2 regions of the Paenibacillus sp. FSL H7-0737 genome follow, and region 1 is predicted to be linked to the other one. Evidence: predicted binding sites of a transcription regulator. Region 1 holds the regulator's gene; the other holds the start of a gene.
What was found. The regulator CtsR, encoded in region 1, represses protease genes until heat stress. The targets are predictions, from matches to a motif close to ATGGTCAATAAAGGTCAAACA.
Positions count from the first base shown of each region.

Region 2: clpP (ATP-dependent Clp endopeptidase proteolytic subunit ClpP) is a predicted target of CtsR. The motif match lies at 10,226-10,246, and genes of this name have one in related genera.

Region 1 is NZ_CP009279.1:6,140,662-6,152,554, reverse strand. Features, by position in the region: gene H70737_RS26975 (transglycosylase domain-containing protein) at 1-1,235, shown strand, start outside; gene H70737_RS26970 (MFS transporter) at 1,248-2,504, opposite strand; rRNA gene H70737_RS26965 (16S ribosomal RNA) at 2,917-4,474, shown strand; tRNA gene H70737_RS26960 (tRNA-Ala) at 4,576-4,651, shown strand; rRNA gene H70737_RS26955 (23S ribosomal RNA) at 4,833-7,761, shown strand; rRNA gene rrf (5S ribosomal RNA) at 7,892-8,008, shown strand; gene H70737_RS26945 (GNAT family N-acetyltransferase) at 8,430-9,602, shown strand; gene H70737_RS26940 (CtsR family transcriptional regulator) at 9,989-10,450, shown strand; gene H70737_RS26935 (protein-arginine kinase activator protein McsA) at 10,481-11,005, shown strand; gene H70737_RS26930 (protein-arginine kinase McsB) at 11,034-11,893, shown strand, end outside.
Region 2 is NZ_CP009279.1:184,432-196,324, forward strand. Features, by position in the region: gene H70737_RS00890 (UxaA family hydrolase) at 1-306, shown strand, start outside; gene H70737_RS00895 (DUF1858 domain-containing protein) at 509-736, shown strand; gene H70737_RS00900 (DUF438 domain-containing protein) at 777-2,039, shown strand; gene H70737_RS00905 (ROK family glucokinase) at 2,249-3,199, shown strand; gene rapZ (RNase adapter RapZ) at 3,245-4,144, shown strand; gene H70737_RS00915 (gluconeogenesis factor YvcK family protein) at 4,202-5,149, shown strand; gene whiA (DNA-binding protein WhiA) at 5,294-6,223, shown strand; gene H70737_RS00925 (HPr family phosphocarrier protein) at 6,321-6,590, shown strand; gene H70737_RS00930 (SIMPL domain-containing protein) at 6,741-7,496, shown strand; gene H70737_RS00935 (PdaC/SigV domain-containing protein) at 7,623-8,723, shown strand; gene H70737_RS00940 (GDSL-type esterase/lipase family protein) at 8,809-9,447, shown strand; gene clpP (ATP-dependent Clp endopeptidase proteolytic subunit ClpP) at 9,543-10,139, opposite strand; tRNA gene H70737_RS00955 (tRNA-Arg) at 10,333-10,407, opposite strand; gene H70737_RS00960 (sugar-binding transcriptional regulator) at 10,841-11,893, shown strand.

The DNA of each region.
Region 1 (11,893 bases):
CCACCTTGGCGGGAATCCCTAAAGGACCGTCTATTTATAATCCGGTAGACAATAGTACATTATCCAAAACAAGAAGGAATCTCGTTCTACAGATTATGTTAGATCAAGGACTGATTACTAAAGAACAAATGCTTGAGGCCAGAGATAAAAAGTATCAACCTCCCGCTGCGAACAAAGTAGAAGTCATTGGTGTGCATTATGTGGACGCTACGCTTAAGGAAGCGGCTCAGATCACTGGGAAGTCTGTGGAGGAGCTTCGAACGGGTGGCTACACTATCGTTACAGGGTTGAACATTAAAGCACAGCAGGCGCTAGAGCAGGCATTTCTAAAGGGTTCTTCTTTTCCGCCTGACGGAAAAGATCAGCAGGTAGAAGCAGCTATGACCATAATGGATCATCGTACAGGTGAAGTGGTGGCACTAATTGGTGGGCGTGAACAAAATGAGGGGAGCTTGAACAGAGCTACAATAGATGCGCGGCAGCCAGGCTCCAGCTTCAAGCCGATCATTGATTATGGACCCGCGCTAGAGAGCGGGAAGTTTAGCCCGAATAGCATACTTTCTGATCGCAAATACGCTTATGGAAACTATGTACCTGAGAATTTGAACGGTGTGTATCAAGGTCAAATCACAATGAGTAGAGCGCTGCAAAAATCCGTGAATGCGCCAGCTGTTTGGCTTTTGAAGCAGGTTGGAATCTCCTCTGCACGGCAATTTGCAGCCAAATTAGGAATTGTACTGACAGAGGAGGATAACCATTTATCAATAGCTTTAGGAGGGCTTCATAATGGGGTATCGCCACTTAAAATGACACAAGCCTATGGTGTCTTTGCTAATGGAGGTAAATTCAATGAGGCTCATATGGTACGCACGATAATGGATTCAAAAGGGAAGGTTGTGTATTCACATCTCTCCGAATCACGGCAGGTAATATCGCAACGAACCGCAGAGGCAATGACGATGATGCTACGTAATGTTGTCAATGAAGGAACGGGCAAAAAAGCGCAAATGAACAGGCCTGTAGCGGGGAAAACCGGAACAACCCAATTGGATCTGCCAGGCGTAAGCAAGAAAGCTAACCGGGATTTGTGGTTTGTTGGTTATACTTCGGAATGGACAGCTGCAGTGTGGATTGGGTTTGATCGTACAAATAAGGATAATTATATGACAGAGGGCAGCGGGAAGGCTGCCGCTCTATTTTCTACAGTCATGAGTAAGGCGTTAAGTGGTTACTGATGTTACTGATGTTTATTGAGCGGCCCATTCTTCTAGTTTCTCGTCTCTAGGAAGCAGGAGAGCAAGGAAACCCAAAAGAGGTAGGAATCCACAAGCTATAAACACTTTTGAAATTCCAATGCTGTCAATCAGATTGCCGAGTACCAAGGAGCCAATTCCTCCGAGCCCAAAAGCAAGACCAGTGATTAACCCTGAAACTGTTCCGATATTGCCTGGATAAAGCATCTGAGCATAGATTACAGTAACAGAGAAGCTGGACAAAAGGATGAAGCCGCCAATCAGTAAGAGTATAGCTGCCCACATTTGGTTCACGAAGGGTAGAGCCAGTGCGAAGGGCACTGTTCCGACCATAGAGAGAAGAATGAGATTACGCCGTCCGAAGCGGTCTGCCAGTGGGCCTCCAAAGAATGTACCGACAGCTCCAGCTGCCAGATACATAAAAATATAGATTTGGGCCTTATCAAGCGTCATTTGATATTTGTCCATTAAATAGAAAGCGTAGTAACTGCCGATAGAAGCGCCGTACCAAGATCTTACAAAGACTAGGAACACGAGGATGATTGTTGCCGTTCGAATACTTTTGCGGCGGGTAGGATCGATTGCGCGAGCTGTTGATTTCTTATGAAACGTATATCCCGCATCCAGCATCTCTCGATACCAGCGAGCGACATAGGTCTGTACGGCAATTCCGGCAGCCGCAACGATAGTGAAGCCAAGAGCCCCGATCTGCCCAAAGGGAATGAATATCCATTTCGTGAGCATTGGTCCTAAAGATTGTCCAGCGTTACCGCCGACTTGAAAAATAGATTGCGAAAGACCTTTCCGTTGACCGGCAGCCATATGAGCAACACGCATGCCTTCCGGATGAAAGGTAGCAGATCCGAAGCCAATTAGCATGACGGAAAACAATACAAGAATATAGTTGTTGGCATAAGCCAATAAAAGTACGCCTAGAAATGTGCTGCACATACCCAGTGGTAACAATATAGGACGTGGCTTACGATCAGCCGCATACCCAATGACTGGTTGGATAACGGAGGACGTCATGTTTAAGGCAAAGGAGATCCACCCGATCTGAGCGAAGGAGAGCATTAAGTTATCTTTGAGAATAGGAAAGATTGCAGGGATGACTGCCTGAATAGAATCGTTAAATAAATGAACAAAGCTGACAGCCAGCAAAATCTTATAGATTGTTGCTTGCTGCAGATTACGGAGCTCCTTGTCCTTGGTGTTTGTTTGGGCCGCAGCACTAGATGGATTGTTTTTCATTTAGACTCCTCTCGTACGTATTATTAGAAGTTAATATATGGGATTACGATAAATTCTATTTAGCCATAAATTAAGGATTATTGGAATCAATTTGTGTTGGTTTGTGCTAGTTTGAAAGTATTTATTCGTAGATTATTTTTATTTCAAAAAAAGCTTGCAAACATAAGAACAGCATGGTATATTATCTCTTGTGCTTATGACGCATCGAACAAATGAAACACAAACGATGAAAAAATAAGTTGACAAGAAATACGACAATATGATATACTCTAATTCCTGTGCAAGAGACAGTTGATGTCGAAATGCCGGGAGCAAGTTCTTTGAAAACTGAACAAATGGAACGCGTTAATTTTTAAAAGATTCATTTAATGAATCGTCAGTTTCAAAATGAGCATATCGCTCTTTTCAATACTAATTGGAGAGTTTGATCCTGGCTCAGGACGAACGCTGGCGGCGTGCCTAATACATGCAAGTCGAGCGGAGTTACTTTGAAAGCTTGCTTTCAAAGTAACTTAGCGGCGGACGGGTGAGTAACACGTAGGCAACCTGCCCCTTAGACTGGGATAACTACCGGAAACGGTAGCTAATACCGGATAATTTCTTTTTTCTCCTGAAGAAAGAATGAAAGACGGAGCAATCTGTCACTGAGGGATGGGCCTGCGGCGCATTAGCTAGTTGGTGGGGTAACGGCCCACCAAGGCGACGATGCGTAGCCGACCTGAGAGGGTGAACGGCCACACTGGGACTGAGACACGGCCCAGACTCCTACGGGAGGCAGCAGTAGGGAATCTTCCGCAATGGACGAAAGTCTGACGGAGCAACGCCGCGTGAGTGATGAAGGTTTTCGGATCGTAAAGCTCTGTTGCCAGGGAAGAACGTCCGGTAGAGTAACTGCTATCGGAGTGACGGTACCTGAGAAGAAAGCCCCGGCTAACTACGTGCCAGCAGCCGCGGTAATACGTAGGGGGCAAGCGTTGTCCGGAATTATTGGGCGTAAAGCGCGCGCAGGCGGTCATTTAAGTCTGGTGTTTAAACCTTGGGCTCAACCTGAGGTCGCACTGGAAACTGGGTGACTTGAGTACAGAAGAGGAAAGTGGAATTCCACGTGTAGCGGTGAAATGCGTAGATATGTGGAGGAACACCAGTGGCGAAGGCGACTTTCTGGGCTGTAACTGACGCTGAGGCGCGAAAGCGTGGGGAGCAAACAGGATTAGATACCCTGGTAGTCCACGCCGTAAACGATGAGTGCTAGGTGTTAGGGGTTTCGATACCCTTGGTGCCGAAGTTAACACAGTAAGCACTCCGCCTGGGGAGTACGGTCGCAAGACTGAAACTCAAAGGAATTGACGGGGACCCGCACAAGCAGTGGAGTATGTGGTTTAATTCGAAGCAACGCGAAGAACCTTACCAGGTCTTGACATCCCTCTGAATCCACTAGAGATAGTGGCGGCCTTCGGGACAGAGGAGACAGGTGGTGCATGGTTGTCGTCAGCTCGTGTCGTGAGATGTTGGGTTAAGTCCCGCAACGAGCGCAACCCTTAACTTTAGTTGCCAGCAGGTTAAGCTGGGCACTCTAGAGTGACTGCCGGTGACAAACCGGAGGAAGGTGGGGATGACGTCAAATCATCATGCCCCTTATGACCTGGGCTACACACGTACTACAATGGCCGGTACAACGGGAAGCGAAGCCGCGAGGTGAAGCCAATCCCATCAAAGCCGGTCTCAGTTCGGATTGCAGGCTGCAACTCGCCTGCATGAAGTCGGAATTGCTAGTAATCGCGGATCAGCATGCCGCGGTGAATACGTTCCCGGGTCTTGTACACACCGCCCGTCACACCACGAGAGTTTACAACACCCGAAGTCGGTGGGGTAACCCGCAAGGGAGCCAGCCGCCGAAGGTGGGGTAGATGATTGGGGTGAAGTCGTAACAAGGTAGCCGTATCGGAAGGTGCGGCTGGATCACCTCCTTTCTATGGAGAATCGTCTTCTGCAATGAAGACATTCAAATCGGAAGCTAAGCTTCCAAAATCATTTAACGCGTATCCATTTGTTCGGTTTTGATGGAATTTGCGGGGCCATAGCTCAGCTGGGAGAGCGCCTGCCTTGCAAGCAGGAGGTCAGCGGTTCGATCCCGCTTGGCTCCACCAACAAACTTCATCTATTTGTTATGTCTAGAATATCTTTAAACTTGATCCTTGAAAACTGGATACCGAAACGAATTTGCGTTTTAGAACATCTTTTAGCTAAAACTTGTGTAAACAAGTACGTTAGTTATTAGCTGGAAGCGAAGATTTTCAATTGTGCGAACAAGCGAAACATCGGAGCGAAGGTTAAGCTAATAAGAGCACACGGAGGATGCCTAGGCGCCAGGAGCCGACGAAGGACGTGGCGAACAACGAAACTGCCTCGGGGAGCTGTAAGCAAGCTTTGATCCGGGGGTGTCCGAATGGGGAAACCCAGCTGTGGTAATTCGCAGTTACTCATCTCTGAACACATAGGAGATGTAGAGGCAGACCAGGGGAACTGAAACATCTAAGTACCCTGAGGAAGAGAAAACAATAGTGATTCCGTCAGTAGCGGCGAGCGAACGCGGAACAGCCTAAACCTAAGAGCTTGCTCTTAGGGGTTGTGGGACGTCTCACATGGAGTTACAAAGGAATATGGTAGGTGAAGAGGTCTGGAAAGGCCCGCGATAGAGGTAAAAGCCCTGTAGCCTAAACTGTGTTCTCTCCGAGACGGATCCCGAGTAGTGCGGGGCACGTGAAACCCCGTATGAATCCAGCAGGACCATCTGCTAAGGCTAAATACTACCTGGCGACCGATAGTGAAACAGTACCGTGAGGGAAAGGTGAAAAGCACCCCGGAAGGGGAGTGAAATAGAACCTGAAACCGTGTGCTTACAAAAAGTCAGAGCCCTATTAATGGGTGATGGCGTGCCTTTTGTAGAATGAACCGGCGAGTTACGTTTAACATGCAAGGTTAAGTCGAGAAGACGGAGCCGCAGCGAAAGCGAGTCTGAATAGGGCGATTTAGTATGTGGACGTAGACCCGAAACCGTGTGATCTACCCCTGTCCAGGGTGAAGGTGCGGTAACACGCACTGGAGGCCCGAACCCACGCATGTTGAAAAATGCGGGGATGAGGTGGGGGTAGCGGAGAAATTCCAATCGAACTCGGAGATAGCTGGTTCTCCCCGAAATAGCTTTAGGGCTAGCCTCGGTATAAGAGTAGTGGAGGTAGAGCACTGATTGGGTGCGGGGTCCGCAAGGATTACCAAGCTCAGTCAAACTCCGAATGCCATATACTTATTGCCGGGAGTCAGACAGTGAGTGCTAAGATCCATTGTCAAAAGGGAAACAGCCCAGACCATCAGCTAAGGTCCCCAAGTGTGTGTTAAGTGGGAAAGGATGTGGAGTTGCACAGACAACCAGGATGTTGGCTTAGAAGCAGCCACCATTGAAAGAGTGCGTAATAGCTCACTGGTCGAGTGACTCTGCGCCGAAAATGTAACGGGGCTAAACACACCACCGAAGCTATGGCTAGATACGTATGTATCTGGGGTAGGGGAGCGTTGTATGTGGGTTGAAGGTGTACCGTAAGGAGCGCTGGACAGCATACAAGTGAGAATGCCGGTATGAGTAACGAAAAGATCAGTGAGAATCTGATCCGCCGAAAGCCCAAGGTTTCCTGAGGAAGGCTCGTCCGCTCAGGGTAAGTCGGGACCTAAGGCGAGGCCGAAAGGCGTAGTCGAAGGACAACAGTTTGAAATTACTGTACCACCGTAATCCGCTATGAGCGATGGGGTGACGCAGGAGGGTAGTGACGCGGACTGATGGATATGTCCGTCTAAGCAGTGAGGCTGATGTGTAGGCAAATCCGCACATCGTTAAGGCTGGACTGTGATGGGGAGCGAAAATTGTAGTAGCGAAGGTCATGATCTCACACTGCCAAGAAAAGCCTCTAGCCAGGAGAAGGTGCCCGTACCGCAAACCGACACAGGTAGGCGAGAAGAGAATTCTAAGGCGCGCGGAAGAACTCTCGTTAAGGAACTCGGCAAAATGACCCCGTAACTTCGGGAGAAGGGGTGCCCCGGTAGTGTGAATAGCACGAGGGGGCCGCAGTGAAAAGGCCCAAGCGACTGTTTAGCAAAAACACAGGTCTGTGCGAAGCCGCAAGGCGAAGTATACGGGCTGACGCCTGCCCGGTGCTGGAAGGTTAAGGGGAGTGGTTAGGGGTAACCCGAAGCTATGAACCGAAGCCCCAGTAAACGGCGGCCGTAACTATAACGGTCCTAAGGTAGCGAAATTCCTTGTCAGGTAAATTCTGACCCGCACGAATGGCGTAACGACTTGGGCGCTGTCTCAACGAGAGATCCGGTGAAATTTTAATACCTGTGAAGATGCAGGTTACCCGCGACAAGACGGAAAGACCCCATGGAGCTTTACTGCAGCTTGATATTGAATTTGGGTACGATCTGTACAGGATAGGTGGGAGCCGTAGAAATCGGAGCGCAAGCTTCGGTGGAGGCGCCGTTGGGATACCACCCTGATCGTATCTAGGTTCTAACCTAGTACCCTAATCGGGTACGGGGACCGTGTCAGGCGGGCAGTTTGACTGGGGCGGTCGCCTCCTAAAGAGTAACGGAGGCGTTCCAAGGTTCCCTCAGAATGGTTGGAAATCATTCGAAGAGTGCAAAGGCATAAGGGAGCTTGACTGCGAGACCTACAAGTCGAGCAGGGACGAAAGTCGGACTTAGTGATCCGGTGGTACCGCATGGAAGGGCCATCGCTCAACGGATAAAAGCTACCCTGGGGATAACAGGCTTATCTCCCCCAAGAGTCCACATCGACGGGGAGGTTTGGCACCTCGATGTCGGCTCATCGCATCCTGGGGCTGAAGTAGGTCCCAAGGGTTGGGCTGTTCGCCCATTAAAGCGGTACGCGAGCTGGGTTCAGAACGTCGTGAGACAGTTCGGTCCCTATCTGTCGTGGGCGCAGGAAATTTGAGAGGAGCTGTCCTTAGTACGAGAGGACCGGGATGGACGTACCGCTGGTGCACCAGTTGTTTCGCCAGAAGCATGGCTGGGTAGCTACGTACGGACGGGATAAGCGCTGAAAGCATCTAAGCGTGAAGCCCCCCTCAAGATGAGATTTCCCAATTAGTAAGACCCCTTGAAGACGACGAGGTAGATAGGTTGGAGGTGGAAGTGCAGTAATGCATGGAGCTGACCAATACTAATCGGTCGAGGGCTTATCCTATACTTAAAATGCAAATTCAATTCGGATTCAGTTTTCAGGCGACTCAAGCCTGTAACACGCTTAGGAATTCATTCTCACTTCTGGTGATGAACGAAATTTCACGCGGCAGCGTCTGTTTCACAGACGCATGTTTGGTGGCGATAGCGGAGGGGTTCCACGCGTACCCATCCCGAACACGACCGTTAAGCCCTCCAGCGCCGATGGTACTTGGACCGAAGGGTCCTGGGAGAGTAGGACGTTGCCAAGCACAATTAGACCACTGTTGAGTAATCGACAGTGGCTTTTTTGCGTTTATTATAGACTGTGGAAAACTTGTGGATAAACATTTGGATTTGCAGAAAAGTTACGCACATGTGGATAGATGATTGAAGGAGAAATAATCCCTAAATAGTGTGGATTAAATACATAATTATATGGATCTGTCAACAGAAAACCTAAGTAGTACACGGGTTGCTGTGGATATAGCCGGGATTATGTGGATAGAGCTATTGATAAGTGGATAACTATTTTAACTTGGATGTGACAAGATTTCAAGACTATTTTTAAAACTGCATAGAGCTGTGGATAACTAAAAATAAAGTTATAAATAATGCAATAGATTAGCGTACAATTGACGCTCTTGTTATACTTATCCTAAATAGTAATCTTATAAAGGATGAGGTGAGTTTGTGGTAATAAGACAGTTACGTTCAGAAGAATTCGATGCAAGCATGAACTTGTCAGAATATGCTTTTCAGTACAAGCTTCCTAGTGAAAAAAGGGCAAGTGCTAAGGAAAGATTTAAGGCTGAACAGGTATGGGGTGCTTTTGAGGACGGAACATTGGAAGCTAAATTGACGATTATTCCTTTCCAAGTCTACATACAGGGCAGAGTGGTACCTATGGGTGGTATAGCAGGAGTGGCTACATGGCCAGAGAACCGCAGACAAGGACATGTGGCAAATCTATTGTCTCATGCGCTGCATACGATGAATGAGGCAGGTCAAACGCTCTCTTTTCTACACCCGTTCTTGATTCCGTTTTATCGTAAATTTGGCTGGGAGGTTTATTGTGAATATAAGAAATACTCTATTCCAGTAGCGAAGTTTCCCAAAAAGGTCGAAGTTGAGGGCAAGGTTAAACGGGATATAAAAGATATCGAAGTATTAGATAGCCTATACAATCGATTCGCTGTCAGATATAACGGGACACTTAAGCGCGATTTGGACTGGTGGGAGAACTCTGTTCTAGATGATGAAGGAAAGAGTGCAGTATTTTACTCCAAGAGTGGTGAACCAGAGGGATATGTGCTGTATAAGGTAGAGAACAGAGAACTGGTTATTGATGAATTTGTTTTTTTGAATGAACAAGCTCGGCAGGGGCTGTGGACATTTCTTGCGAACCATGATTCGATGGTGACCGGTGCATCCTTAAAGCTGGTGCCTTCGGATGACATATTACCTTTCTTGCTGCCAGATCCACGTATAGGACAAGAGAATTATCCTTATTTTATGGGGCGGATTGTTAATGCCAAGTCATTCATTGAAACTTACGCCTTCAGAGGAAACAGTAGTCAAAAGAAGCAGCTTATATATATCGAAGATAAGTATGCACCTTGGAATGATGGGTTATGGGCATGGAATATCTCTAATGAGGGCTCGGCTACTTTGATTCGAGTGGAAGGGGAACGGGCGGAAGCAGACTTGAGCTGTGATATAGGCACTTTGACGGCCTTGATGCTTGGATACAAACGACCAACAGAGATGGCACGTTATGGAAGTGTCTCTGGCCACGCAGCAGCACTGGAATGGTTTGAAGAAATTATTCCACAAGCACAGACAGCTTTATTTGATCATTTTTAAAAATATAAGAAAGTATAAGTTTCATGCTATACATTATCCTTATATTTCTCGCATAAACGCTTATCGCCCTAATAAGGATACCGAAGGCGTTTATACTTGACAAAAATTAGGCTCTCCCCTTCGAAAGAAGTTGGGAGAGTTCTTTATTTCCGAATACATTCGCTGAAAAAAGTGAAAAATAAGAGAATCCACTTGGAATTAGCACAGAATATGTTATAATATTAAAAAGTCAAAGAAAGTCAAAGTCAACGAAGCATAATGACAGCTATTCGATCCTTTGAACACGTGGGATTTCCACAAATGTTTAAGTTCAATTAAAGACCATTGTCATTATGAATGCAAGTTGCAATCGGTATTATAAAGATTTAAGCACTGGAGGATGAGTGATGCGCAATATCTCTGATATTATCGAACAATATCTGAAGAATATTTTGCATGAAAGTCCCGAAGGTACGGTGGAAATCCAGCGAAATGACCTGGCGGACCAGTTCTCATGCGTACCGTCACAGATCAATTATGTCATCAGTACACGCTTTACTCTGGAAAAAGGTTATGTAGTGGAAAGTAAGCGTGGTGGCGGGGGATATATTCGTATTCAACGTTTTGAATTACCACCTAACGTGGCACTGCATGCCCATTTAAACCATACTATAGGTGGCGGGATTGATCAGAACGCTGCTGAAGGGCTGATTTATCAGCTGGAGGAAGCTGGTTTTCTAAGTAAGCGTGAAGCGTGCCTTATGCGCGCTGCTGTTTCTCGGGAATGCCTAACGGTTAAGATTCCATACCGGGATGAGATTCGTGCCAAGATTATGAAGGCGATGTTAATCTCTTTGTTAGGCAAATAATTGTCAACCATAAGGGAGGGGCTTTCGCTTATGCAATGCCAGGAATGTGGCGTCAAGCCGGCAACACTCCACTTCACTAAGATCGTGAATGGAGAGAAGACGGAGTTTCATATCTGCGAGAGCTGTGCACGGGAGAAGGGTGAACTCATTCCCGGAACGGCTGGAGGATTCTCCATCCACAGTCTGCTCTCAGGTCTGCTTGATCTTGAAGGTGCCGGCAAGGAGAAGTCGGCTGCAACGAAGACTACGCAGAGTCTGCAATGTGAGAATTGTGGGATGACGTACTCCCAGTTTAGCAAATTAGGCCGTTTTGGCTGTAGCTCCTGTTATGAATATTTTAACAGCGCACTGGACCCGCTTTTTAAGCGAGTGCATGGCAGTACTTCACATGTAGGTAAGATTCCGAAACGTGCAGGAGCTCAGATTGTGTTTAGACGCCAAATTGATGAACTCAAGCAGGAATTACAGCAAAGTATTACACAAGAAGAATTCGAGAAAGCAGCGGAGCTGCGAGATCAGATTCGTAAACTTGAAAAAGAAATAGCACAAGAGTAAAGTCTTTGATATATAGGGGGGATATGACATGTCAAGTCTCCGATTTACTGAACAAGCGCTTAGTGATTGGATGCGTTCTGGAGGTAGTCATTCCGAGATTGTAATTAGCAGTCGTATGCGTATTGCCCGTAATCTAGAGCATCTTCCATTCCCAATGCTGGCTTCCTTAGAGCAATCGGAAGAAGTATTAGAGTTACTGGCTCCTGTGTTTCATGAGGAAGCAGCTGCAGATTTCGGATCTTTTCAACTCCTAAAGCTTGATGAAGTGAATGAACTGGACAAAAAGGTACTGGTTGAGAAGCATCTAATCAGTCCTAACTTGGCTAATGATTCGCGCAGTGCGGCTGTCTTATTAAATGAAGATGAGTCGGTCAGCATCATGATTAACGAAGAGGACCATCTGCGAATCCAGTGTCTGTTTCCTGGTCTTCAGGTTAGAGAAGCATGGGATCGTGCGACGGCGATCGATGATATATTCGAGGCAGCTGTCAATTACGCTTTTGATGATAAAAGAGGATATTTGACTAGTTGTCCCACCAATGTTGGTACGGGGCTTCGTGCCTCGGTAATGCTGCATCTACCAGCGCTTGTAATGACTCATCAGATCAATCGCATATTGTCTGCAGTGAACCAAGTGGGATTGACTGTAAGAGGAATTTACGGTGAGGGTAGCGAAGCAGTAGGGAACATCTTTCAAATTTCTAATCAGATCACCCTCGGTCAAACGGAAAGTGAAATTATAGAGAACCTTCACAGTGTAGTTACCCAGATTATTGAGCATGAGCGAAATGCACGTGAACGGTTGCTTGTTGATTCCGCCCTGAGAATAACAGACCGAGTGAAGCGTTCTTACGGAATTTTATGTTATGCAGCTCTTATGGAGCTTAA
Region 2 (11,893 bases), 810 kb from region 1:
GACCTAGTGGCTTCGTCGGCTCTGGCTGCTGCTGGCTGCCAATTGGTGATCTTTACGACCGGACGGGGGACACCTTTTGGTACATTCGTGCCAACAATGAAGGTGTCTACCAATACCCCATTGTACGAAGGCAAACGTCACTGGATCGATTTTAATGCGGGTGTGTTGGTTGAAGATGGTTCTCCAGATGAGGTCCTGCGTGACTTCATTAACTACATTATCAGCGTGGCTAGTGGGGAATGGGTAAATAACGAGAAGAATAACTTCCGCGAGATATCCATATTTAAAACAGGAGTAACTCTATAATAAATAATTTATTACGAATTAGACTGTCCCTTATGCTATTTAGCGTAGGGGGCAGTTTTTTTAATTTCACATTATTCATAATCCATCTTTAAAAGAACAGTCCTTGCTTTCTTCTGATTTAGTGATTGCAATCACTATTGCTTTGTACGGCCTATGCTAATCTGTTGTTGAGAATAGTTCTCATATAAAGGAGAAGAGTCCAATGGAAAAAATGCTGCGAATGGATGAGTCTATCTTCGAGATGGTATCCCGGCATCCAGAGGTCGTTGAGATTATGGTAGAGCTGGGCTTTAAGGACATTGCTAAGCCAGGTATGCTGCAGACTGCTGGCCGTTTCATGACCTTATCCAAAGGAATCAAGCTGAAGAAAATGGATCTTAACACCGTGAAGTTAGCATTTGAACGACACGGCTTCGAGATTATGAAATAAAGGAATCTATCATCAAAATTTCATTAAGGAGAGATCAATAATGAGTGAATTGATAAATAACCGCGAGGTTGATGTACCGGAGCAAACTCGTCGCCAAGCCATGCTCAAGGAGATTATTAAAGAACTGCATGCAGGCAAAAGTGTTGAAGAGGTTAAGGCACGCTTCGAGGAAGCTGTAGGTGATGTTACTGTTGCGGAAATCTCTGCAATGGAGCATTCGTTAATGACTGAAGAGGGAATTCCAGTATCCGAGGTACAGCGGCTTTGTTCGGTGCATACAGCAATATTCAAAGGCTCTATTGAGCAAATTCACCGCTCCTCAAAGCCTGAAGAACAACCCGGTCACCCAGTCCACACCTTCAAGCTAGAAAACCGTGAGATTGAAAGACTTGTGAACTTCCGTTTAGATTTGCATGCTGCAAAATTCCAGAAGAATGACAGCGAGGAGCTGATCTTTAAGCTGCTGGAGGATCTTAGCTTACTGCTGGATCTAGATAAACACTATAGTCGAAAAGAAAATCTGTTGTTCCCTTACCTTGAAAAATACGGCATTTATGGACCAACCAAGGTAATGTGGGGCGTGGATGATCATATCCGTCGTATGATTAAAGAGGCAAAAGCAGCGCTCAGCAGCTACAGCGGAAATGCAGCAGATATTGGTGTTCAACTTACGGAGATCATCAAGGAAGTTAATGAAATGATTTTTAAGGAAGAAAATATTTTATTGCCTATGTCGCTGGATAAATTGACGGAAGACGAATGGGTCAAAATCGCTCGGGAGAGCGATGAGATCGGATTCTGCCTAACGGCGCCGGAACAGGAGTGGATACCCGAACGTGCCGCAGAGCCGGAAGGTGCAGCATTGCAGGGTGAAGCAGTGGGAGCCGCTCCGCAAGAAGGGTTCATCCGTTTTGAGACAGGGCTGTTGTCATTGCATCAGCTCGAAACAGTACTCAATCACCTGCCAGTAGATCTGACATTCATTGATGAGAATGATGTCGTTCGATATTTTTCACACGGGAAGGAACGTATCTTTGCCCGAACTAAGGCAGTTATCGGCCGCACGGTACAGAACTGTCATCCGCCTCAAAGTGTTCATGTGGTGGAGAAGCTTCTGGAAGACTTTAAGGAAGGTCGTAAGGATGCTGAGGACTTCTGGATCAACATCAAGGATAAATTTATCTATATCCGTTATTTCGCTGTCCGCGACGAGACTGGTCGGTATATGGGTACGCTGGAGTTTACACAGAATATCGCACCTATCCGTGCACTGGAGGGGCAAAAGCGTATTTTGTCAGAATAAATGGGTGATTTAGGTTATTTTCCAGATAATAATATAGTCAGAAGACTCTCTTACTTAGTCGTAAGGGGGTCTTTTTAGAATATAATAGAGTATAGTATTAAAATAAGGAATTCCCGGGTGTGTTGTCTTTCCTTGACCACAGAGGGGGCTTCTATTATAGTTGGTACTTAGGATTAACTATTTTAGTATAAAAAAAGGTGGCTTGTTACATGTCTGAGAATATCTACGTTGGCGTGGATTTGGGTGGAACTGCAATTAAGGTTGGAATCTGCAATGCTGAGGGAACGCTACTGCATACTTATGAGGGACCCACAGGAACTGCAGAAGGTGTCGATACTGTTATCGATAATATCGAGAAGTATGTACGCCAAATTGTGGAGGATTCCCCGTACTCTTGGGATCAGCTTGCAGGTGTAGGCGCGGGCGTAGCAGGGTTCACAAATATTCGTGAAGGAATCATTATCCTTGCGCCCAACATAGGATTTAAAGATGTGCCGATTCGTTCCATTTTGGAAGACCGCTGGAACAAGCCTGTCAAAATAGACAATGATGCGAACGTGGCTGCACTGGGTGAAGCCTGGAGTGGTGCAGGACGCGGGATTGAAAACTGTGTCTGCTATACGCTAGGAACAGGTGTTGGTGGCGGAATCATTATTAACGGAAAGATTTATCAAGGTTTTGCAGGTCTAGCAGGTGAGCTTGGCCATATCACTGTAGTGCCGGATTTGGAAGCCATTCAATGTGGTTGCGGTAATATGGGATGTCTGGAAACCGTTTCCTCTGCTACAGGAATTATTCGTATGGCTAACGATGCAGTAGCTCGTGGTGATCGTACTTCCCTCTCAATGGTAGAGAAGATTGCTGCGAAGGAAGTCTTTGATGCGGCTAAGGCTGGCGATGAAGTAGCGATTCGCATAGTAAACCGTGCAGCATACTACCTGGGTAAATCTATGGCTTCTGTTGCAGCCGTGCTTAACCCTGAGGTCTTTATCATTGGTGGTGGTGTGTCTAAGGCTGGAGATATTCTATTTGATGAAGTTCGTCGTGTGTTTGCTAAGCTCGCACCGGCTCCGCTTCAGACTGGTGTTTCGATTATTCCTGCAGAGCTTGGTAATGATGCAGGTATTGTGGGTGCAGCAGGTCTTCTGCTTCGTTCTTAAAAGATAGGGAGTATTCATATACTAATTTAGGGAGGGGACGCTTTAATGACCGAATTGGACAATACTCCAACGGCTGGAGCCACCCTGATCATTATTACCGGAATGTCAGGTGCGGGTAAGACAATTGCTGTGCAGAGTCTGGAAGACCTAGGGTTCTTCTGTGTCGATAATTTGCCGCCGGTGCTGATCCCTAAGTTTGCAGAACTGATTGAGCAGTCGAAGGGTAAGATCGCCAAGGTAGCGCTTGTGATTGACCTGCGCGGTAGGGAATTCTTCACTGCTTTGTCCGAGTCTCTAGCCTATATTAAAGATGAGTCAACCATTGGCTGTGAAATCTTGTTCTTGGATGCTACGGATTCGGTGCTTGTGCAGCGTTACAAGGAAAGCCGGCGTCATCATCCTCTAGCGCCTAAGGGACTTCCGCTTGATGGTATCAAGCTGGAACGTAAAATGCTTGAGGAATTAAAGAATTCAGCTACATTATGTCTGGATACTAGCAGTATGAAACCAGTGCAGCTCAAGGAGAAGATCGTTTCTCGGTTCTCGCATTTAGGAAAAAGTACACTCTCCGTCAACATTACATCGTTCGGATTTAAGTATGGTATTCCTATTGATGCAGACCTCGTCTTCGATGTTCGCTTTTTGCCTAACCCACATTATGTGGATCACCTGCGGCCAAAAACAGGTCAGGACAGCGATGTCTATGACTATGTAATGAAGTGGCCTGAAACACAGGTGTTCCTGACCAAACTGCTCGATATGCTTCATTTCTTAATTCCGCAATATCGTAGGGAAGGTAAATCCCAGATTATTATCGGCATTGGCTGTACAGGCGGGAAACACCGTTCAGTAGCCATTTCTGAATATTTGGGCAAAATGCTGGGCGTCAGCGAAACGGAATCCGTAGCCGTTAGTCATCGGGATTCCGAGCGTGATCGGCACTAATGAGAGAAGGGGTCCATAGTGGCTGAAGAACAAAGACAGCGTCCACGTATCGTCGTTATGGGCGGTGGCACGGGGCTATCTGTCATGCTTCGCGGCTTAAAAGAAAAGCCGTTAGATATTACAGCTATAGTTACCGTAGCAGATGATGGAGGAAGCTCGGGCATTTTGCGCAGTGAACTGCAAATGCCGCCTCCTGGGGACATCCGTAACGTATTAACAGCTATGGCTGATGTAGAGCCGCTCATGGCGGATATTATGAGATATCGTTTCAACACGGGCGAAGGCTTGGCGGGTCATAGTCTTGGCAATTTAATTCTTGCCGCGCTTACAGATATATCAGGCGATTTTGTCACAGCTGTTCGTGAGCTTAGCCGATTATTTGCTGTTCGCGGAAGGGTATTACCCGCTGCGGGGGATGCCGTAGTATTGCGTGCAGAAATGTCAGACGGCACGATTATCACGGGTGAGTCTAAGATACCGGAAGCAGGCGGGATCATTAAACGGGTTTCTTTGGAGCCTGCTGATGTTGAACCGTTGCCTGAAGCACTTGAAGCGATTCGAAATGCTGATGCAATTCTTTTGGGGCCAGGTAGTCTATATACGAGCATTCTTCCGAACCTACTTGTTCCGAAGTTAGCAGAAGCAGTTGTATCTTCTGATGCAATCAAAATTTTTGTCTGCAATGTAATGACTCAGCCTGGTGAAACGGATAATTATACTGTAAATGACCATCTACAAGCCGTTTATGATCATATTGGGATTCATTTATTTGATTATATTATTGTGAATGACGGTGAAATTCCAGAGCAGGTGCAGTCGAAATACGCTGAGAAGGGTGCACGTCCGGTACAGCTCGACAAGGATGTACTAGAAGGCAGTGCATATAAAGTTATAGCGGATAAGCTAGTGTTATTCCGAACTTATTTAAGGCATGATACCGATAAGCTTAGTCATCATATCTATCAGCTTGTGCAAGATTGGATAAACAGAAACCCTAGGGTATAACTTAAAATATAAGAAAATATAAGTTTTACACCTATACTTTCTTATATTTCTCGCTTAAACGCTTACCGTCCTCAAAAGGACGCCGAAGGTGTTTATGCTTGTATATATGAATGACGTACTTATTTTCAGAAAGAGGTGAGACCCTTGTCTTTTGCGGCCCTTACAAAAAAAGAGCTGACGATGGTGGAGAGTGAGCCCTGTTGTGAGAAGGCGGAAATGTCAGCGCTTATCCGTATGAATGGATCTGTGCAGCTTTCAAGCAAAAAGGTGATTCTCGACATTTCGACGGAGAACGCCGCGATTGCAAGGCGGGTATATTCTTTGCTTAAGAAATATTACCAGGTCCATATTGAGCTACTCGTGCGTAAAAAAATGCGTTTGAAGAAAAATAACGTTTATATCGTTAGAATCCCTAGTCGCGTACAGGAAATCTTAAATGATCTCAGAATTGTGTCCGAAGGATTTATTTTTACCGACGGTATTGATAAAGAGATTGTTGGGAATAACTGCTGTAAGCGTGCTTATTTGCGGGGTGCCTTTTTGGCGGGCGGATCCGTTAATAATCCGGAGGGTTCCTCTTACCATTTGGAGATTTCCTCGATGTATGAGGAGCATTGTAAGGCGCTGGTCGATCTGGCTGGTGAATTTCACCTAAACGCACGCTGCATTGAACGTAAAAAAGGGTTCATTCTATACATTAAAGAAGGCGAGAAGATTATCGAATTCTTAAGTCTGATCGGGGCGCATCAAGCGTTGTTCAAATTTGAGGATGTAAGAATTATGCGCGATATGCGTAATTCCGTGAATCGGATCGTGAACTGCGAGACCGCGAATCTCAATAAAACGATAAGTGCCGCGGTGCGGCAGATTGAGAATATCAAACTGCTGCAGCGAGAAGTGGGTCTGGAGAGCTTACCGGATAAACTGCGAGAAGTTGCAGAAATTCGAATGGCACATCCAGATATCAACCTTAAAGAGGTTGGTGAAATGCTGAAAGGTACGGTTAGTAAGTCCGGAGTAAATCATCGACTTCGTAAGATTGATGAACTGGCGGACAAGGTTCGAGGCGGCTAGTCACTTTTTTTCTAGTGTGGTTTACGTTATAATGATATAATAATATAAAATTAATGTGAAATTTTTGGGGAGAACTCAATTAGGGGGTAAGCGTTTCATGACAAAGCACCCGGTAGTTGTTCGGTTGAAGACAGGGCTACACGCTCGACCGGCAGCATTGTTTGTGCAAGAAGCTAACAAGTTTTCGTCGGAGATTTTCGTGGAAAAAGACGATAAAAAAGTAAACGCCAAAAGTATTATGGGTATTATGAGCCTAGCGATCAGTTCCGGCACGGAGATCTATATCAGCGCGGATGGTGCAGACGCGGATCAAGCTGTAAACGCTTTGACGAGTCTCGTCAGCAAAGAAGAGCTTGAGAACCAATAATCTTTTGAAATGACTTTCTATCGCATGACTAAAAAGCCCCCAGGGGCTTTTTTTTATACCAAAAAATAGATTTCAACTGTGCAACATTTACCAAAAAGACTCGTCTAGAGGATAATAACAAATCACAAAAGATGAAAGGGGCTGGCAAATATGAAAGGTTTGGTAAAGAAGATTGGTTCAGTGTTGATCGTAGGGAGTTTGTTAATTGGAGGGATTAGCATGAGTGGTGTCTTCCAAGGTCCTGCAAAGGCTTATGCAGATGAAGTGCAGAAAAACGTCGTTAGTGTAGTAGGTAAAGGCGAATTGTCCATCAAGCCGGATATTGTATACCTGTCCATCGGTGTGGATACTACGGCTACAACTGCGCAAGAAGCGCAAAAAACAAATGCTGCTAAAATCCAAAAGATCACTACACTACTGAAGGGGACTTGGAAAATCGCAGATAAGGATATTCAAAGTACCCAATTCTATGTGCAACCCAACTACAGTTATAGCGAAAAAGAAGGACAGCAAGTGAAAGGATACAACGCGAATCATACACTGTTAGTGTCCTACAGAGATCTGACCAAGGTTGGTGAATTGCTAGACGCAGCATCTGCGGCGGGGGCAAATAATATCGGAAATGCACGTTTTTCCGTGGAAGATACTTCTGCCTTTGAAGCTCAGGTGATTGAAAAGGCGATGGCGAACGCAGATGTTAAAGCAGGTGCTATTGCTAAGGCAGCTAAACGTAGCTTGGGTCAAGTAATCACGGTCAGCCAAAATGATGGCAATGTCACTCCGGTTTATTTTGAACAGAATCTAAAAATGGAAATGGCTGCAGCAGATGCTGGTGCAAGCACATCCGTTCAACCGGGAGTAGTTAAAGTTACAACACAGCTGAGCGTAATGTATGAATTGAAATAGTAGCAGAACAAGATGATTGCAGAGAGGAGAGGTGATCTTCCACTAGTAATAGTGGGGGGCGCCTCTTTTTTTGTGTAAATTCTCTAAGATTAGGTTTAATAAACTGGAAAGGAGTGGGAAAATTAGATGGTGAATATCTCAAAAGAAACAGTACGCAAATGGGGCATAGGTTTGATGTCGGCGGGATTATTGCTTGGTGGAGGATTGCTGCCTAGTAATAAGGGTTATGCAGCGTCTGATCAGACGAAGAGCAAGGCTATTGCTGCAAGTATAGCTTTAAAGGCGAACGGGGTAATTTCTCAGCAGACAGGTGTTTTGCAGGAAGGGAAGGTCTGGATTCCGATTACCTTTATGCGTGATGTGCTGCAATTACCTCTAACTTATGATAAAAAAGAAAATGCATACACGATCGGAAAGGGAACGACTAAGGCCAAGTTGCTGTTATCTAGCTATGGTACTTCAATTTGGGTGAATAATTATTACATTCGAGAGTATGAAGGAAAGCTAATAAACAACCGGCTCTATGTTCCATCCGGTCTGTTAAATGATTATTTGGGCTATAAAGTGGATTGGAGTCGGGGCTCTAGTAGGTTGAATGTGGTGAATAGATCACAGAATGCGTTGATAGTAACCACGGAGACCTATGCTAAGGATCGGAAAGAGGCTTTGATCCAGCTTGATTATCCGAAGTTTAGTGGATTAAGCAATTCCAATGCACAGCAGGCCATGAATGATATTTTGAAAGAAAGTGCCATGAAATTTGCTGCAGGCGCAGAGAAGGATATCTCGAATCGATCCGGGTCAGAGCCTAAGTATACCTATGATATAGATTATGTGGTGACCTACAATCAGAATGGTGTGATCAGTTTGGTAATGTCACAGTATAGCGATACGGGCGGCGCTCATGGCATGACCAACCGGGAGGCTTTTACCTTTTCGCTCAAGGATGGCAAGCGTCTACTATTGGGCGACCTGTTTGGAGCCAATCCAAACTACAAAAAAGAGTTGAACGCTAAGCTGAACAAGCTAGTAAAATCGGAGGAAAGCTATTTGGGAGGATTCAACGGATTGAATACGGAAAAGTATTTTTATCTGAAGGATGATCAGGTCGTTCTGTTCTTCCAATTGTATGAATACACAGCTTATGCTGCGGGGTTCCCCGAATACATCTTTACTTTCAAAGAACTGTTGCCGGAAGGCGGTAGCCCATTTGCTGCTGTAAAATAAATAGAACTGGACATCTCCCCCTTACCAGAATCACCTCGAATTCATATGCTAAATGGAGTAACTAGTTTATGAACGGGGGAGAGCTATGAGCTATCAATACACTGCAATTGGCGATTCCTTGACGACTGGATTTGGCGCTCTGCCAGGTAACGGTTTTGTACCGGTGTACCGTAGAATGGCGGAAGGGAGACTGCGTTCTAACGTAGCCTCCACGAATTTGGGCGTGAATGGATTGACTACTTCTGAATTGGAACAGCGGCTACGCGGAAGCTCTATGACTCGTGAAGCCATTCGAGCAGCGGATATTATCACTCTATCCATTGGTGGTAATGATTTAATCCATGCAGCGAAGGCTGCAGCTAGACAACCTGAAAATTTATCTAAAGAGCTGCGAAGATCATTGCAAGAGTGCAAACAGAATTTTGCTGCAATTATGAGTATCCTCTTTCAATTGAAGGCGGGAACGCGTAGACCTTATATCATTCGAATTGTGGGATTGTATAATCCCTATCCTCAGGTAGTAGGCGCTACAGAGTGGGTAAGGCAGTTTAACAGTTATGCCTCACAGTACAGTAGCCGGGTATGTGGATTTGCTTCTATTTATAGTGAGTTTGCAGGAAACGAGAGAGGGCTTTTATCAATTGACCACTTACATCCTAATGGTCGAGGCTACCGTGTGATTGCTGAGAAACTGGATGCGCTTGGTTATGGTGGTTTGTATTAATTGAGATTCGTATGAAGTAGTGGTCTGAAAAGTAAAGAGGCTGTGCACTAACCATCAAGTGGATAGGGCACAGCCTCTTTGTGTTGTTTTATAGCTTACACACCGCTAGGCAGTGTTTTCTCGATGACTTTATCAACGATACCGTAAGCTGCCGCATCTGCAGCAGTCATGAAGTAATCACGATCTGTATCCTTCTCAATACGTTCTAGCGGTTGACCCGTACGTTCTGCAAGAATACGATTCAACTTATCACGCAATTTGAGGATACGACGGGCACGGATTTCGATATCCGTTGCTTGACCTTGAGCACCACCCAGAGGTTGGTGAATCATGATCTCACTGTTAGGCAGTGCGAAGCGTTTGCCTTTAGCGCCAGCGTTAAGTAGGAAAGCTCCCATAGAAGCTGCCATACCCACACAGATGGTGGAGACGTCCGGTTTAATGTACTGCATTGTATCAAAAATAGCCATACCTGCAGTAATGGAACCGCCGGGGCTATTCACGTAAAGGTGAATGTCCTTCTCCGGATCTTCGGCAGCCAAGAACAGCATTTGTGCGATGATAGAATTGGCTACCACGTCATTAACCTCCGTTCCAAGGAAAATGATGCGGTCCTTCAGCAGGCGGGAATAGATGTCATAAGCGCGCTCACCGCGGTTGCTCTGTTCTACTACCATAGGAATATAACTCACGTGGAAAACCTCCTTGATATTGGTTCTTCAAATGTATTCATTTTTACTCTTGCCGTATTACCCACATGATAAACAAATTCAAACAAAAAGTCAAAGAAAGTCAAACTTATATTCAAAAAAAAGAGCCGACACGCGGCTCTTTGGTTAAGTAGTAGTATAGGCACTACTAAATTATGTACAAAAGTGAAATTAATGGCGCGCCCGCCAAGAATCGAACTTGGATCTCAGGCTTCGGAGGCCTACGTCATATCCATTGGACCACGGGCGCAACAAAAATGATTATAATACAATTTCTGTGCAATTGCAATGGACAGGAAGAAACGAAGCTGTCGTCCTTTATTGACGACAACCGTTTCTCGTAGAAATATAAGGATGATATATAACGTGAAACCTGTAATTTCTTATATTTTTAATAATACTGTACACAGGCTCTATCCCTAGTCTTCAAGGTGGACAAGCGTACATTGTATTTCACTCAGCTAAAGAATCTGGATTGTTAATGACAGGTTTTTTGGAGCTGAACCTCTTTCCCAATCCTATAAATGTATAAGAAGACAAGCGCTTGAGAATTCTACTCTCGGAAGACTTGCACTTCGAGCAATATTTGGTTAGAATATGAGTGGGACTTAAAAAGTTTACCCGGGACATTTTGAGACCATGAACAAGGGAATAGAGGAAGACGAAGTTGCAGGAGTGAAAGTATGCGTAATTTATTAGATATCCAAAAGCAGCTTCTGCCTGATCTCATGGAAACCCTTAAGAGACGGTACACGATTCTTCATCAGATCATGCTGTCCGATATAATTGGGCGCAGAACGCTTGCCGCTTCGCTTGATATGACTGAGCGGGTACTGCGTGCCGAGACGGATCTTCTGAAATCGCAAGGGCTCATTGAGATCGAGAGCGTTGGCATGCGCATTAGCGCTGCTGGGCGTAGACTGCTTGATTTGCTAGAGCCGGTCGTTAAGAGCCTGTTTGGTCTGGATGAGCTGGAAGAGAAAATTCGGGCAACGTACGGTCTGGATAAAGTTATTGTGGTGCCGGGTGATTGTGAGTCATCGCCGTTCACCAAACGTGAGCTTGGCCGAGCGGGTGCAAAAGCGCTGCTCAGTGTACTTCGTACAGATGATATAGTTGCTGTCACAGGTGGATCAACGCTTGCCGATATGGCTGATCAACTGACACCGCCGTTATCCCTTTCCTATAAGAACGCTTGGTTTGTTCCGGCGCGTGGTGGATTAGGAGAGAGTATGGAGATTCAAGCCAATACGATTGCCTCAACAATGGCAAAGCGGGTAGGAGCGAATTACCGGTTGCTGCATGTACCTGATTTACTTAGTGGGGATGCCTACCAGTCACTAGCACTTGACTCTAATATTGGAGAGATTGTACAAATCATCCGCAGTTCGCGTATTATTGTACATGGGATTGGGGATGCCATTGAAATGACTCGCCGCCGCAAGCTGGATGAGGCAACTGTCTCAGAAATCCAGGGTGAGGGAGCCGTGGCTGAATCCTTTGGGTATTACTTTAACGAAGATGGTCAGGTTGTCCATACGATGCTTACGATGGGACTACGTCTAGAAGATATTGTTCGGACGGAGACAGTCATCGGTATTGCTGGAGGCAAACCAAAGGCCAAAGCCATTCATGCCATGCTGCGTTTCGGGCAGGAGAATATACTCGTCACCGACGAGGCTGCTGCTGTGGAAATCGGCAAGGAAATTGATAATCAGTTACAGATATCCTCGTAA